Gemmata obscuriglobus: one gene and its partner. The protein of the gene in region 1 interacts with the protein of each later gene in a pairwise test. Links are inferred from orthologs where the notes say so. Each region holds a gene or a part of one and is shown on either strand. Other genes may lie near its edges.

Region 1 (6,976 bases):
GATGGTCTTGTCGCCCTTGAGGGCCGCCAGCGCGACCTGGGCCTTGAACGCCGCCGAGTGACTCTTCCGCTTGCCCGCCATGGGTTCCCCTTTCCTGGGCCTCCGGTATAGCTTAACCGGCGGTCCAGTTTTCGGGGTCCACTATAACCCGATGCCCCTCCGGCTCCAAAGGCGAGCAGTTTTAGTCCGCCCAAGTTGGTGTCGCCGTACACCGCGTTTCCTGAGCTGAAGGCAATAACCTACGACACCAAAGTCACCACACAGCCCGACGGCAGCCAGTTCGCCCAACGCACACCACGGGACCCGATTACCGTTCCGAAGCTGCCGGCGCCGGGTACCGACGAGCCACTGCTTCGCAAAGTACGAAGGGCACAAGCCCGGGCCGGACTGATGTACTGCGCACGAGTGGATCGCGCTCAGGCGATCGCGCCCCCGGACCCAGATACCTACCACGACAACGTGCGCATGGCGGTCAAAGCGTACCGCACCGCCGCAGAACTCGAAGAGCACCCCTCACACCGAATGCCGTGGTACGAGGCGTGCGTGCGCGCGTGCAAGGAGTGCGAACGGTACACCCTACTCCGCGTTCAGTCGGGAGCACTGAATTCAGAACAATTTCACCTGGCGTGCTTTGAACGATTTCAAACCGAAATCGATTTACTGGCACTTCAAGCAGAAATCGCTGCGGCCGGACCCGCTCCGCGCGGGGCAGCACCCAGAACTGAACTCGGACCGATTCCGATTGACAGCACAGGACAGCCAACTGAGCCGACGTTTACCGCGTTCCCGCAACTGAAAGCGCCGACGGTGCGGCTCGAGCGAACGCCTGAAGGCACCAAAGCAATTGACGAGGGACGCGTTCCGCACCCGAACCTCGTTGTGATCGGCCCGGACGCATCCCCGTTGCTTCGCGCACAACACGAGCGGGCTAATGCCGGCGTAGCACACATCAAACGCGTCGAAGCAGGTTTGGCATTTGGTGGCCCCGATCCGAACGAGTTCAACAGCAATCTCACATTCGCGGTCCAAGTGTTTCACGCGGCGGCCCAGTTGGAACCGCAGCTCCTCGACCGTGTGCCGTGGTACGAAGCGTGTGTTCGCACGATGAAGGAATTGGAAGACTACACCACGTCACGTGTCGCGGCCGGAGCGCTCCAGCCGCAAAGAGCCGACAGCATCCAGTTCCAGCGGCTCAGCGCCGAAGCAGACCTGCTCACGCTGTTGGCTTCAATCGCTACTCTTCGGCCGAGCGCACCAGCGCCGTCGGTCAAGCGCGAGCCGTTCGCAGTTGATCAATTGAAGCCGCTTCCAGAACCCGACACCTACACTGCGTTCCCGGAGTTCAAACCCGTTCCACAATTTCCGGGTGATCTGTCCGGGGAAAAGCGTCTCGCCGCGCTGCTCGCCGGAGCAAAAGCCCCCATCGCGACACCGGGCGAGACACCGCTCCGGCAACTGCAACGTGAACAGACGCTCTGCGGACTCGCTTACATCGCCTACGCTGAAGGCAAGATGGCACTCTACGGCCCAGACCCGCGCACCTTCTCGACGGAGCAGGCGATGACCGCCGAAATACTCCGCGTCGCTGCAAAACAGGAACCACAAGCTACTAACCGCATCGCATGGCACGAGGCCCGTATTCGCGCGTTAAAGGAGGGGGAGCGTTACGCGGAATTGCGTGTTCGGGCAATGGCGATCAAGCCTCAGATGCTCGACCAGGCGCGTTTCAACCGCCTCGGAGCGGAAATTGACCTGCTGTTACTTAAAGCAGGACCGGCTCCGGCTGCACCCGCAACCACGCCGACCGCTGCGCCAGCACTGTGTCCACCTCCGTGCATTTGCGTGCCGCAATGCGGCCCACGAGTTCGTGCACGATGCGGCTTGCTGAACCGTGTGTTGCTCCGGCGCTGAACGAAAAGCCCCGTGCCCGCGCGAACAACAGCTCGCGCGGGCACGGGGCGCAAATCGAATCCGGGATCACGCGCCGTAGTCGATGTCCTCGACGCTCTTGAGCGAGTTGCTGAAGATGAACGCCTTGCGGTCCTGAACCTCTTTACCCATCAGCGTGCGGAACATCTCCTCGGCTTTGAACGCGTCGTTGAGTGTCACCTTGAGCAGCGTGCGGTACTGCGGGTCGAGCGTGGTCGCCCACAGCTCCTCGGGGTCCATTTCGCCCAACCCTTTGAATCGCGTCACGGCGATGCCCTTTTCGCCCAAACGCCGGATCTCGATCACCAGCTCGCGCAGGCTGACCAGCGACTTGTTGCTGCCGTCGTGGTCGAGGGTGTAGCGCACCGGGGGCTCACGCCCGGCGATCCGCTGGAGCGGCACCAAGTCGGCTGCGTCGAACCCGAACGCCTTCAGCTTCGTGACGGCGCGGTTGAGCGACTTCAGGTCGTGCCACTCGTCGAGCGTGTAGTCCTCGCCGACCACCGGCTCGCGCTTCAGTTCGTCCGCGAGCGCCTGCTTGAACGCGGCCACTTCGTCCGTGGTGCGGAACCAGTGCTCCTTGTTCTTCTCGCGCTCGTACAGGTTGTAGGTCGGGAACAGGCCGTCTACGGCCCGCGTCAGCAGTTCGTCCAGGTTGCGCCCGCGGCGCTCCAGCCCCACAACCGCGCTTTCGGCCTCGTCGAGCAGCGGCAGCAACTTCGTCAGCTCGTCGCCGCTGATGTCGCGCGCCGGTCGGTCCACCTGGGTGGCACGCAGGGTGGTGTTCTTCAGCCCGCGGGTGGTGAGTTGGGTCACCATCTCTTCGCGCGACTGGATGAACCGCGTTTCCTTCTTCTGCGTGACCTTGTACAGCGGCGGCCGGGCGACGAACACGTGCCCCGCCTCGATCAGCTTCCGCATCTGGCGGAAAAAGAACGTGAGCAGCAGGGTGCGGATGTGCTGACCGTCCACGTCGGCGTCGGTCATGATGATGATCTTGCCGTACCGGACCTTGCTCACGTCCTCGACGTTGTCAATATCCACCCCGACCGCCGAGATGAGGGCGGAGATTTCGTTGTTCTCCAGCAACTTCTCGAACTTGGCCTTCTCGACGTTGAGGACCTTACCCCGCAGCGGCAGGATGGCCTGGAACTCGCGGTCCCGGCCGCTCTCGGCGCTGCCGCCGGCGGAATCACCTTCCACCAAGAACAGTTCGGTGTTCTCGCGGTCGCGCGAGCTGCAGTCGTACAGCTTCCCGGGCAGTCCGCCGCTGTTGAGAGCGTCCTTGCGGCCCTTCACGGCGTCGCGGGCCTTCTTCGCCGCGATCCGGGCTTCGGCTGTCAGTAGCACCTTTTTGCAGATCCGCTCGGCCTCTTTGGGGTTCCGCTCCAGGTAGTCGGACAGCACCTCGTACACGACGCTGGACGTCTGCCCTTCGACCTCGGGGCTGGTGAGCTTCACCTTCGTCTGCGACTCGAACTTCGGCTGCGGGTGGCTGATGTTAATAACCGCGGTGAGGCCCTCGCGGAAGTCGTCGCCGCGGAGTTCGATCTCCTTGAACAGGTTCGCCTTCTTCCCGTAGTGCCCGATCGCCCGGGTGAGCCCGCCGCGGAACCCGGACAGGTGCGTGCCGCCGTCCTTGTTGTAAGCGTTGTTCGTGAAACACATCTCGAGCTTGGTTTCGCCCTGGGTGTACTGGAAGCACACCTCGACCGTCACCCCATCGATCTGCTTGTTGATGTAGATGAGCGGGTAGTTCGTCTGCTCGCTCCGGTTGAGCACCTCGACGTACTCGGCGATGCCCCGCTCGGAGTGGAACGTGTCGCTCTTACCGACGCGCTCGTCGGCGAGGGCCAGCTTCAGCCCCTTGTTGAGGAAGCTGATCTGCTGGAACCGGGTGCCGAGGCGGTCGTAGTCGAACAGGATGTCGCCGAACTTCTCCGGGTCCGGTTTGAAGGTGATCGTGGTCCCCGTCTGCCCCTTCGGGGCCGGCCCGAGGTCCTCGAGCTTGCTGGTCGCGTACCCCTTTTCGAACTCCATCTTGTACACGCGGCCGTCGCGCTTGATCTCGGCCGTGCACCACTCGGACAGCGCGTTCATGGCCTTCGCGCCCATCCCGTGCAGCCCGGCCGAGGTCTTGTACGCGTCGTTGTTGAACTTCCCCGACGAGCCCGCGATCGTCAGCGCCTCTTCCAGGGTGGACTTGCCGGTGTCGGCCTTCACCCCGACCGGGATGCCGCGCCCGTCGTCGGACACGGTAATGGACTCGTCGCTGTGAACCGTGATGAAAATGTTCTTGCAGAACCCGGCGAGGGCCTCGTCCACGGAGTTGTACACGACCTCCCAAACGAGGTGGTGCATGCCCTCGATGTCGGTGTTACCGATGTACATGCCGGGCCGGTGCCGGATATGGGCGGCGTCCTTGAGCGTCTGCAGGTTGTCTTCGGTGTACCCGACGTTGCCCAGCGTTTCGGTACTCATCGTGCTGCGTTCCTCTCCAGTAAGCCTGGCTCTGTCGGTTCGAACAAGACCGGGTGGGCCACGCGGCCCCGGCCGCCCCACGAAGACCTCACCACGCCGCGGCGCGGAACTTCAGGTCGGTGAGCGTGACCCCGGGCATCGCGGCGCGGAGCTTTGTCAACAACTTGCGCTTGTGAAACTGGGCCAGTTCCGACATCAGCACCGCGTTGCGCACGGCGACCTCCATCACCCCGCGCTTGATCACCAGCACCTGTGTGTCCTTCAGCAGTTCCGGGCCGGCGGCCTCGGCCCACGCCGACTCGATCCGCAGCCGGTCGTTCTTGCGCCCCCAGCCGCGGGACGTGAACAACTTCCCGAGGATGTCGGAGAGCTGTTCCTGCCTGCCGTCGCGCTGCTCTTTATGCATTGGTGTTTCGTGTTGGGTGTTTCGTGTTGAACATTTTGCGTCGGCGCCCCATCATTCGCCGCAGCTCATCGGGATTAACAACCCCAACAGAATCTTGACCAGCGACACACCGAACACAAAACACCGAACACAATCAACCGGTCAGCGGCATCACAAGGTACGAGTAGTTGTCGCCGCAGGTGAACAGCGCCGCCCGGGTGCCGGTGGACATCTCCAGCACCACCGTCGGCTCGTTCTCGATCGCCCGCAGGAACTCGACCAGGTACGACGGGTCGAACGCGATCTCGGTGTGCGGGCCGTCGTAATCCGGAAGCTCCAGGGTCACTTCCGACGCGCCCGTCTTCGCCCCGCGGGCCTTCATGACCACGGAGCCGGGGTCGAACGTCATGTCCACCCGCATGCTCTCGTCGTCCGTCATGATGGCGGCCTGCCGCACCCGCGACAGGAACCCCTGAACGGGCAGCGGCACCTTCTGGGTCGCCTCCTTGGTCGTTTTCCCGATGATGTCGCGGTACGGCGGGAACTTGCCCTGCACCAGCGAGGTGTAGATCGTCGCCCGCTCGGTTTTGAACAGGGCGTCGTTGGCCCGCAGCCCGACGCGCACCGTTTCGCCGTCGTCCGTCAGGTTCTTTTCCAGCAGCGTCACGGCCTTCAGCGGCACGACGTGAATCGCCTTCACGTCGTCGACCACGCCGTAAACGACCGCCTCGCCTTTACACACCGCGAGCCGCTTGGTGTCGGTGGCCACCAGTCGCGCCTCTTTGCCGTCCGCCTCCCACAGAACGCCCGTCAGCGAGAACCGCGCGGTGGTGTCTTTCTTGTCCGCGGCGAAGGAGGTCCGCCGGAGCATCGCCCGCAGCACCCCGGCGGTGATCTCGTGGTACCGGCCGCCGTCATCGAACTCGGGAATGTCCGGGAACTCGTTCACGTCCAGGCTGGGCATCTCGAACTTCCCGCCGCTCGTCTTCGCGACGACCGCTTCTTTGCCCGCGTCCAAACTGATTTCGGGGTCGCTGCTCTCGCGAAGGATCTTCACCAGCTCGGTAATGGGCAGAATGCACGAACCCGCCCGGGCGACGGTAATGCCTCGCAGCTCGTAGCGGATGCCCACCTCTGTGTCGTAAGCGACCAGCGTGATCGCGTCGTCCTGAGCGACGGCCTTAATGTTGCTCAGCACCGGTTTCGTGGTGCGCTGGGCCACGGCGGCCTGAACGAGCTGACACGCCGTGAGCAAACTGTCCCGCTGACACGTCACCTTCATGGTGCCCTCCTCCGCCTTCCGTGGGGTGTGTTGAGGGCTTCGCGTCTTGCTCCACCCATTTACTTGTTATCCTTTATTTTAAACATCCAGTAGCAGTAGTAAGGCGGGCCGCTATTTTGGCGCGCACCGCCCACAACCGCCATGAACTACTAGCAATTCAAGTGTTTCGTCCCCTGAACGGCCTGTGGAAAACCTGGCGCGCGAGTGACGCGCCGCTGGTATTCCGTGCCGCGCCGATCGCCCCGCCCGTTACCCGCTTGTAACGCCGCCCGTTGCGCGCCAGTTGAGAAAACGTGCGCGCCAATCGCGCGCCAAGTTTTCCACAGGGTTGTGCGCCGGCTTCCGCTGCCAAAGCGGACCGTTAACCCAGTGCCGTTCGCAGGTCGTTCACCTGTTTCGCGAGGGAGAGATCGGCGGCCACTTCTGCTTCCACTTTGCGGCAGGCGTGGAGAACGGTTGTGTGATCTCGTCCGAACGCGGCACCGAGGCGCGGCAGTGACAGCCCGGTCAGTTCACGTGCCAGGTACATCGCCACCTGGCGGGGGCGCATCACGCCGCGCAGCCGGCTGGCGCCTAGCAACTCCTTGACGGTTACTCCGAAGGCGGCGGCCGTCCGCTCTACGATCCCCGAAATATCGGGCGCGGCGGATGTCGGTTGGCCCGAATCCGCTAGCGCCTGTTGCACGTCGGCGCGCGTCAACGCTCCCGGGAACGCCGCGGCCACTTGTGCGAGGTTCTGGAGCAAGCCGAGGGTGGTCCGCACCCCGCCGCCGGTTGTTTGGGACGCGAGCCACTCGAGCGCGTCGGGAGTGAGCCGCACCTGTCGCTGGCGCGCGGCTTCCGCCAGAATCGCCAACCGGCTCGGGGCACTCAGTGGTTCGAGCCGCACAACCAGACCC
Region 2 (7,190 bases), 1.4 Mb from region 1 along the record:
TTCAGGGAGGGGGCTGGGGGGTGGGTCTACGCCCCGCGCGCGCCTCTCGCTCCGGGACCACTCCTCCCGGCGCCACCCCCTCCCTTTAGGGAGGGGGCCGGGGGGTAGGTTGCCTTTGCTCCCCCTCCCTTCAGGGAGGGGGCTGGGGGGTGGGTTGCCCCGCGCGCGCCTCTCGCTCCGGGACCACTCCTCCCGGCGCCACCCCCTCCCTTTAGGGAGGGGGCCGGGGGGTAGGTTGCCTTTGCTCCCCCTCCCTTCCGCTACGACCGCACCACCGCGCGGTATGTGCTCGCCGGCCCCGACCGCGCGGGTGCGCCCGCCCCCCGTTCCTACGGCTCGTCGGTCACCACGACCGGGGCGGTCTTCGGTACTTCCAGGTCGCTGGTGTCCAGCCGCCCCTCGCTCTGGAGCTGGCGGAAGATCGCCACCGTCTCCCGGATGCCGGCCTCCAGCGCCGTCTTCGGCAGCGGCCCCAGGTCGCGCTGCAACCCGTCGTCCGACAGGTCGTAGGCGATGGCGATCTGCGTGGTGCCGAACGTCACCAGCTTCGCCGCCTCCGGCAGCACCGCCGCTAGGGCCGCGTGGAAGTCCTTCATCGTCACCACCGCGCCGCGCAGGTTGTAGCTCTTCGCGCCGGTGTACGGCCGGGCCAGCGACTGCACGAACACCTCGGCCACGTCCCCGACGTACTGGAAGTCGGTCCAGCCGCCGAAGTTGATGTGGTACGGCCGCCCCAGCAGCGCCGCCTTGATCGCCTTCGTGGGCTCGGACGTCATGCCCAGGTCGCGGCCGGCGCCGTACACGGTCCACGGCCGCAGCCCCACGCTGGACAGCCCGAAGTCCTGGAAGTAGATCCGCGCGTTCCCCTCGTTGCAGCACTTGAACACGCCGTAGTGCGTGCTGGGGATCAGCGGGGCGTCGTCCCCCTGCGCGCCGGCCGGGTACTTGTCCGGGCCGCCGAACACCGCCGCGGAGCTGGCGTACACCAGCCGCTGCACCTGCGCCCCGGCCGCCCGCACCGCCTCGAACACCGCCAGCGTGCCCAGCACGTTCACCTTCGCGCCCAGCATCGGGTCGGCCCGGCACGTCGGCACCTGCAACCCGGCCAGGTGGATGACGTGCGAGATCTGGTGCGCGGCGATGGCCGCGGAGAGGGCCTTGAGGTCCGTCACGTCGCCCGGCACGAAGGTCACCTTCGCGACCTCGCTCTCGGGCAGGACGAGCCGGAGCCGGCGGGCGTCCTCGCGCAGGTCGTACACCCACACCTGGTCGCCGCGCCCGAGCAGGTTGCGGATGATCCACGCCCCGATGAACCCGTACCCGCCGGTAATCAGCACGCGCATTTGAGAGAGCCCTCGCCGCAAAAATGAGAGGAGATCGACCGCAAAGGAGGCAGAAGGCAGTGATAGCCACAAAAAGCACAACGGGCACAACAGAAAACCGCAGAGGAAGGCAGAAGGCAGGAGATTGGCCGCAAAAAAGCACAAAAAAGCACAAAAGGAAACCGAAGAGACAGCAGAGAGATTGGCCGCAAAACGGGAACAACAGAAGACAGGAGAGAAAAGCAGAAGAGCGATTGGCCGCAAAAAAGCACAAAAAGCACAAAAGGAAACCGAAGACCAGGACAAAGAGAAGTGCTTTTAAACTCACTCTTCTGTCTTGGTCTTCTGTCTTCTTTTGTGCTTTTTGTGCTTTTTTGCGGCCAATCGCTCTTCTGTCCTGGTCTTCTTTGCGGCCAATCTGTCTTCTGCCTTCTTATTGCGGCTTCTTGTCTTCTTCCTTCGCCTCGGCGTCGCCCACGTTCTCCTGGGCCACCTTGGCGACGGACACCAGCTTGTCACCGTCGCGCAGGTTCATCACCCGCACGCCCTGGGTGTTGCGGCCCACGATGCGGATGTCGCCCACCTTGCTGCGGGTCACCATGCCGTCCTTGGTGATGAGCATGATCTCGTCGCCGTCGCGGACGCTGGTGACGCTGATCACCTTGCCGTTCTTGGCGGTCACCTTCACGTCCTTCACGCCCTTGCCGCCGCGGCCCTGGAGCCGGTACCGCATGCCGGACGGGTCGGCCTCGGCCTCGCCCTCGGCCCCCTCGGGCGCCTCCGGCTCCACCACCTCGGGCTCCGGCGCGGCCTCGTCGTCGGCCTCCACCGCCCCCTCGGGGAGGGGGGTGTTGGCCCCGAACGGGGTGCGCTTGCCGTACCCGTTCTCGCACACCGTCAGCAACAGCCCGTCCGGGTCCGCGACCACCATGCCCACGAGCGCGTCGTCCTTGCCGAGCTTGATCCCGCGGACCCCGCGGGCGGTGCGGCCCATCGGGCGGATGGCGGACTCGCGGAACCGGATCGCCATCCCCTTCTGGGTGCTCAGCACCACCTCGTCGTTGGCCCGGGTGAGGGCCACGTTGATGAGTTCGTCGCCTTCATCAAGCGTGATGCCGATGATGCCGCCCTGGCGGACGTTGCTGTACGCCATCAGGTCGGTCTTCTTCACCGTCCCCTGGCGGGTGGCCATGAGCAGGTGCGCGCCCTCGACGAACTCGCGCACCGGCACGATGCTGCTGATCTTCTCCCCCTCGGCCAGGGACAGCACGTTGGCGATGGCCCGGCCCGGGCTGGTGCGGCCGGCGGTGGGGATGCGGTAGACCTTGAGCCAGTACATGCGGCCGGTGTTGGCGAAGCACAGCAGGTACGCCTTGGTGCTGGCGACGAAGAAGTGCTCGACGAAGTCGTTGTCCCGGAGCCCCCCCTGCACGCCCTTGCCGCCGCGGCCCTGCACCCGGTACTCGGTCAGCGCCATCCGCTTGACGAACCCCTCGTGCGAGATCGTGACGACGTTCGGCTCGTCCACGATCAGGTCTTCCATGTCCACGTCGCCGCCGTCGTCGGACACCTCCGTCTTGCGGTCGTCGCCGTACTTGGCGGCCATCCGCTCCAGGTCCTCGCGGATCACGGCGTGGATGTTGGCGTCGTCGGACAGGAGCGTCTCGTACCCGCGGATCAGCTCGCGGAGCTGGAGGTACTCCTTCAGGATCTCCTCGCTCTCGAGGGCCGCGAGCTGCCCGAGCCGCAGGTTCACCACGGCCTCGGCCTGCTGCTCGGTCATGCGGTACTCGGCCACCGCGCCCAGCTCGCGCTGGAGGGCCGCGAACGCGCCCTCGCCGATGGCCCGCTGCATGAGGGCGGCCGGGACCGCGAGCCCCTGGAGCCGGGCCTTGGCCTCGGCCCGGTTCGGGGACGTGCGGCAGATCTGGATCACCTGCTCGATGTCCGCGATGGCGATGAGCTGCCCTTCGAGCACGTGGCCGCGCTTCTTGGCCTCGCGCAGCAGGAACTCGGTGCGGCGGCGGATCACGTGGACCCGGTGGTCCAGGAACTTTTGCAGCATCTCCTTGAGCGTCAGCTCGCGCGGGCGGCCGTCCACCAGCGCCAGCATGATGATGCTGACCGTCTTCTGGAGCTTCGTGTACTGGTAGAGCTGGTTCAGTACGAGGTGCGGGTCCTTGCCGCGCTTGATCTCGACGATCAGCCGCACCGGCTCCCCGTTGCGGGCGCTGGACTCGTCGCGGACCCCGCTCACGTCCGGGATGCGCTCCTCCTTCACGAGGTGCGCGATCTCCTCGACGATGGCGTTGCGGGTGACCTGGAACGGCACCTCGGAGATGAGGATGCTGGGGGACCGGCCCTTCACCTCTTCCATCACCTGCGCGCGGGCGCGGAGGGTGATCTTGCCGGCCCCGCGGGCGTAGGCCTCGAGCAGCCCCTGGCGGCCCATGATGATGCCGCCGGTGGGGAAGTCCGGGCCGGGGATGATCTGGATCAGGTCGGCGAGCGTGGCCCCGGGGTTGTCGAGCAGCAGGACGAGCGCCTTGCACACCTCGCGCAGGTTGTGCGGCGGGATGTGGGTGGCCATGCCGACGGCGATGCCGTCCGAGCCGTTCACCAGCAGGTTCGGGAACTTGCCCGGGAGCACGAGCGGCTCGCGGTACTTGCCGTCGTAGTTGTCGATGAAATCGACGGTGTCGCGCTCGAGGTCTTCGAGCAGTTCGCCGGCGGCGGGCGTGAGGCGGGCCTCCGTGTACCGGTGGGCGGCGGGGGGCAGGCCGGCGATGGAGCCGAAGTTCCCCTGCCCGTGGACCAGCCGGTACCGGAGGTTCCAGTCCTGGGCCATGCGGACGAGCGAGTCGTAGATGCTGGCGTCGCCGTGCGGGTGGTACCGCTTCATCGTCTCGCCGATGATGCCGGCGCACTTGCTGGTGGACGACGCCGGCCCGAGCCCGAGGTCGTTCATGGCCACCAGGATGCGCCGCTGCGACGGCTTGAGCCCGTCGCGCACGTCCGGCAGGGCGCGGCTGATGATGACCGACTGGGCGTAGGTGAGGTAGCTGTCGCGCAGCTCGTCGACGATGTCGAGCGGGTTGATCGGCGCGACCGCGCCCGCGGCGGGTGGTTCGTTGGGACCGGACGGCGGTGTGGTGGCGTCGGCCAAAGAAGGCTCCTTGGAGTGTGCCCCGCGCGGCCGAAACGGCGGCGGTCCCGTGGCGACTGGTAACCCGCGAAGTACGTTGATATTCTAGGGAAATCGTGCCCCCCGAGCCAGCGCCGTAGCGGCCCCGCGGGCGGTTTTTGGTGCGCGGAAAGTGGAAGCCGAGTAAACTGGCCGGGCGGCCCCTCCGCGGGGCGCGCGGCCCCTCCCCACCGACGGTACTTCGCCATGCGTTCGATCGTCCCGTTCGCGGCGGCCCTGGCCCTCGCCGGCCCCGGCTTTTCGGCCCAGCCGGCGCCCGACGCCGCCACCCCGGCGGCCGAACTCACCCGCACCAAAGCGCTCAAGGCGAAGGTGAGCATGGAGGCCCGGGACGCGCGGCTCGGGGACGTGCTCAAAGAGTTCGCCGCGCAGGCCGACGCCCGAGCGGATATGCTGATCCTGTGGGCCTACGGCCCCGGCTTCCCGCACGCGCAGCGGGTGACCTACCGGTGCAAGGACAAGCCGGTCGAGGACGCGCTCGCCGAGGTGCTCAAGGCGGCCGGCGGCGGGCTGGGCTACACGGTGGTGTCGAAGGACGGCGACAAGCGCGACGGGTGGGTGCTGCTCACCGCCGCCGCCGCGACCGCCGAGGACGAAAAAGCCGCCGCCGACCGGGTGGCGCAGGCCAAAAAGCTGATCGACGGCGGCAAGCCCGACCCGGCCAAGACGCTGCTCACGCTGGTGGTGCAGAAGTACGGCGCCACCAAGGCCGCCGCCGAGGCACGCGAGTTGCTCGCCAAGCTGGGCAAGTAGCCCGCGCGCGAACAAATCGCCGTCACGGGCCGCCGGCACCGAATTCACGACGTATTCTGTAGCCGGCCGGGGTGATCCACGAACCCGCCTGCGGTGTCGCTTCCTTGACGAGCCGCGACCGCCAGGGAGCGGTGTAACGTGTCCCGCTCCCTGGCGGTCGCGGCTCGTCAAGGGAGCGGCCGGTGCGGCTCGGGTGGTGTCGCGCCGGGCTCGCGTGGCCGGTGCGACACTGAAGGGTTATTCTCCGCCCCCCACTGTTCCGTGTCCGTACCCGAAGGAAGCGACCGTGAGCGGCATTTGGGGTAACCGCGAGGTGCCGTGGATCCCGCCGGAACTGGCGGAGCCCGACGGGTTCGTCGGGGTGGGCGGCGACCTGCGCCCGGCCACGCTGCTGCGCGCCTACGCCGACGGCGTGTTCCCGTGGTTCAACGAGGGCGACCCGATCCTGTGGTGGTCCCCGGACCCGCGCGGGGTGATCGAGCTGCACGGCGAGTCGGCGGACGGGGCGCCGGGGTACGGCGGGCTGCACGTGTCGCGGCGGCTGGCCCGGACCATCCGCTCGGGCAAGTTCCGGGTGACCGTGAACCAGTGCTTCGCGACGGTGATGCGCGAGTGCGGGGAGCGCCGCCCGGAGGGCACCTGGGTGACCCCGGAGATGCTGGCCGGGTACGCCGAGCTGCACCGGCTCGGGCACGCGCACAGCCTGGAGACGTGGGTGTGGGCCGGGGGCGCGGGGCCGGACGCCTGGGAGCTGGCCGGCGGCACCTACGGGGTGAGCATCGGCGGGCTGTTCGCGGCGGAGTCGATGTTCTACCGGGTGACGGACGGCTCGAAGGTGGCGCTGGCGGCGCTGGTGCAGCGGCTCCGGGAGCGCGGGTACGTGCTGCTGGACGTGCAGATGAAGACGGACCACACGACGACGATGGGCGCCACCGAGGTGCCGCGCCGCGAGTACCTGAAGCGGCTCCGCCGCGCCGTCGCCATGACCGGCATCAGCTTCGCCTGACCGCGCGAAGGCGACCCACCCCAAGGCAACCCACCCCCCAGCCCCTCCCTGCAGGGAGGGGAGCAAAGGCAACCTACCCCCCGGCCCCCTCCCTGAAGGGAGGGGGAGCAAAACCAGCGCCCCCATCTCGCGTCGGGACCACTCCTATCGGCGCCACCCCCTCCCTTCAGGGAGGGGGCCGGGGGGTAGGTTGTCTTGGGGGCCGGGAAGCGTGCGCCTTCACCCCGCGTCCGCGTCCGCTTCGGGGCCGAGGCGGCCGTCCAGGTGCCAGTCGCCCAGCACCCGCGTGTACACCTTCTCCCCGGTCGGCAGCTTCACCAGCGCCAGCGGGCCGTCCCGGCCCAGCAGCTCCCCGCGCACCGCCGGCACCGCCCGCACCCGGCCCGACCGGCTCGCCACCTCCAGCCGCGCGCCCGGCCCGCCCGGCACCTCGCACGTCTGCTCGGTGCGGGCGTCGGTCACCACCACCGCCTCGCCCTCCAGCTCGCCCGGCACCCACACCGTCCGGGCCGGCGGGCGCGGCTTCGGGCGCGCCGGCGGGGGCGGCGCGGGCTCCGGCTCGGGGGCCGGGAACAGCGTCCCCTGCTGGCGCCCGAACACCCACCCCCGCGCGTCCGACGAGTACGCCACGTGCCGCTGCCGGAGCTGCCGCAGCGCCTGCTTCACCGTGTCCTTCTTGGGCGGCTTGTTCGGGTAGTCCCGCGCCCACCGCTCCGCCACCTCGCCGGCGCGGATCACCGCCTCCGGGCCGCGCTCCTCCCGCAGCCGCCGCAGCACCCGGAACGCACGCCGCAGCGCCGGCGACGGCTTGGCCCCCAGCTCCGGCGGCAGGTCCGCGGTGCTCGCGTCCGGGTCCGCCGCCTCCGCCCGCGCGCCGAGCGTGATGCGGACCCCGTCCAGGTTC

What was found.
Region 2: the proteins of GobsT_RS00020 (region 1) and gyrA interact in binary tests that used the Escherichia coli proteins (3 or more experiments, as listed by UniProt). The link is inferred for Gemmata obscuriglobus from one-to-one orthologs.

What each region holds. Positions count from the first base shown.
Region 1 is NZ_CP042911.1:507-7,482, reverse strand. Bases 1,695-4,734 are described here. They hold GobsT_RS00020 (DNA gyrase subunit B), read right to left. Parts: upstream 4,411-4,734; coding sequence 1,978-4,410; downstream 1,695-1,977. Other genes in these bases: GobsT_RS00015 (DciA family protein), read right to left, coding at 4,499-4,734; GobsT_RS00025 (hypothetical protein), read left to right, coding at 1,695-1,911. In the rest of the region: more of GobsT_RS00025, read left to right, coding at 199-1,694; more of GobsT_RS00015, read right to left, coding at 4,735-4,816; dnaN (DNA polymerase III subunit beta), read right to left, coding at 4,950-6,077; GobsT_RS37375 (DnaA/Hda family protein), read right to left, coding at 6,439-6,976. UniProt on the Escherichia coli protein: DNA gyrase negatively supercoils closed circular double-stranded DNA in an ATP-dependent manner to maintain chromosomes in an underwound state.
Region 2 is NZ_CP042911.1:1,398,140-1,405,329, forward strand. Bases 1,556-4,809 are described here. They hold gyrA (DNA gyrase subunit A), read right to left. Parts: upstream 4,489-4,809; coding sequence 1,756-4,488; downstream 1,556-1,755. Other genes in these bases: GobsT_RS37515 (hypothetical protein), read left to right, coding at 1,556-1,644; GobsT_RS05805 (hypothetical protein), read left to right, coding at 4,714-4,809. In the rest of the region: GobsT_RS05795 (NAD-dependent epimerase/dehydratase family protein), read right to left, coding at 330-1,343; more of GobsT_RS37515, read left to right, coding at 1,468-1,555; more of GobsT_RS05805, read left to right, coding at 4,810-5,280; aat (leucyl/phenylalanyl-tRNA--protein transferase), read left to right, coding at 5,567-6,286; GobsT_RS05815 (hypothetical protein), read right to left, coding at 6,506-7,190. UniProt on the Escherichia coli protein: A type II topoisomerase that negatively supercoils closed circular double-stranded (ds) DNA in an ATP-dependent manner to maintain chromosomes in an underwound state.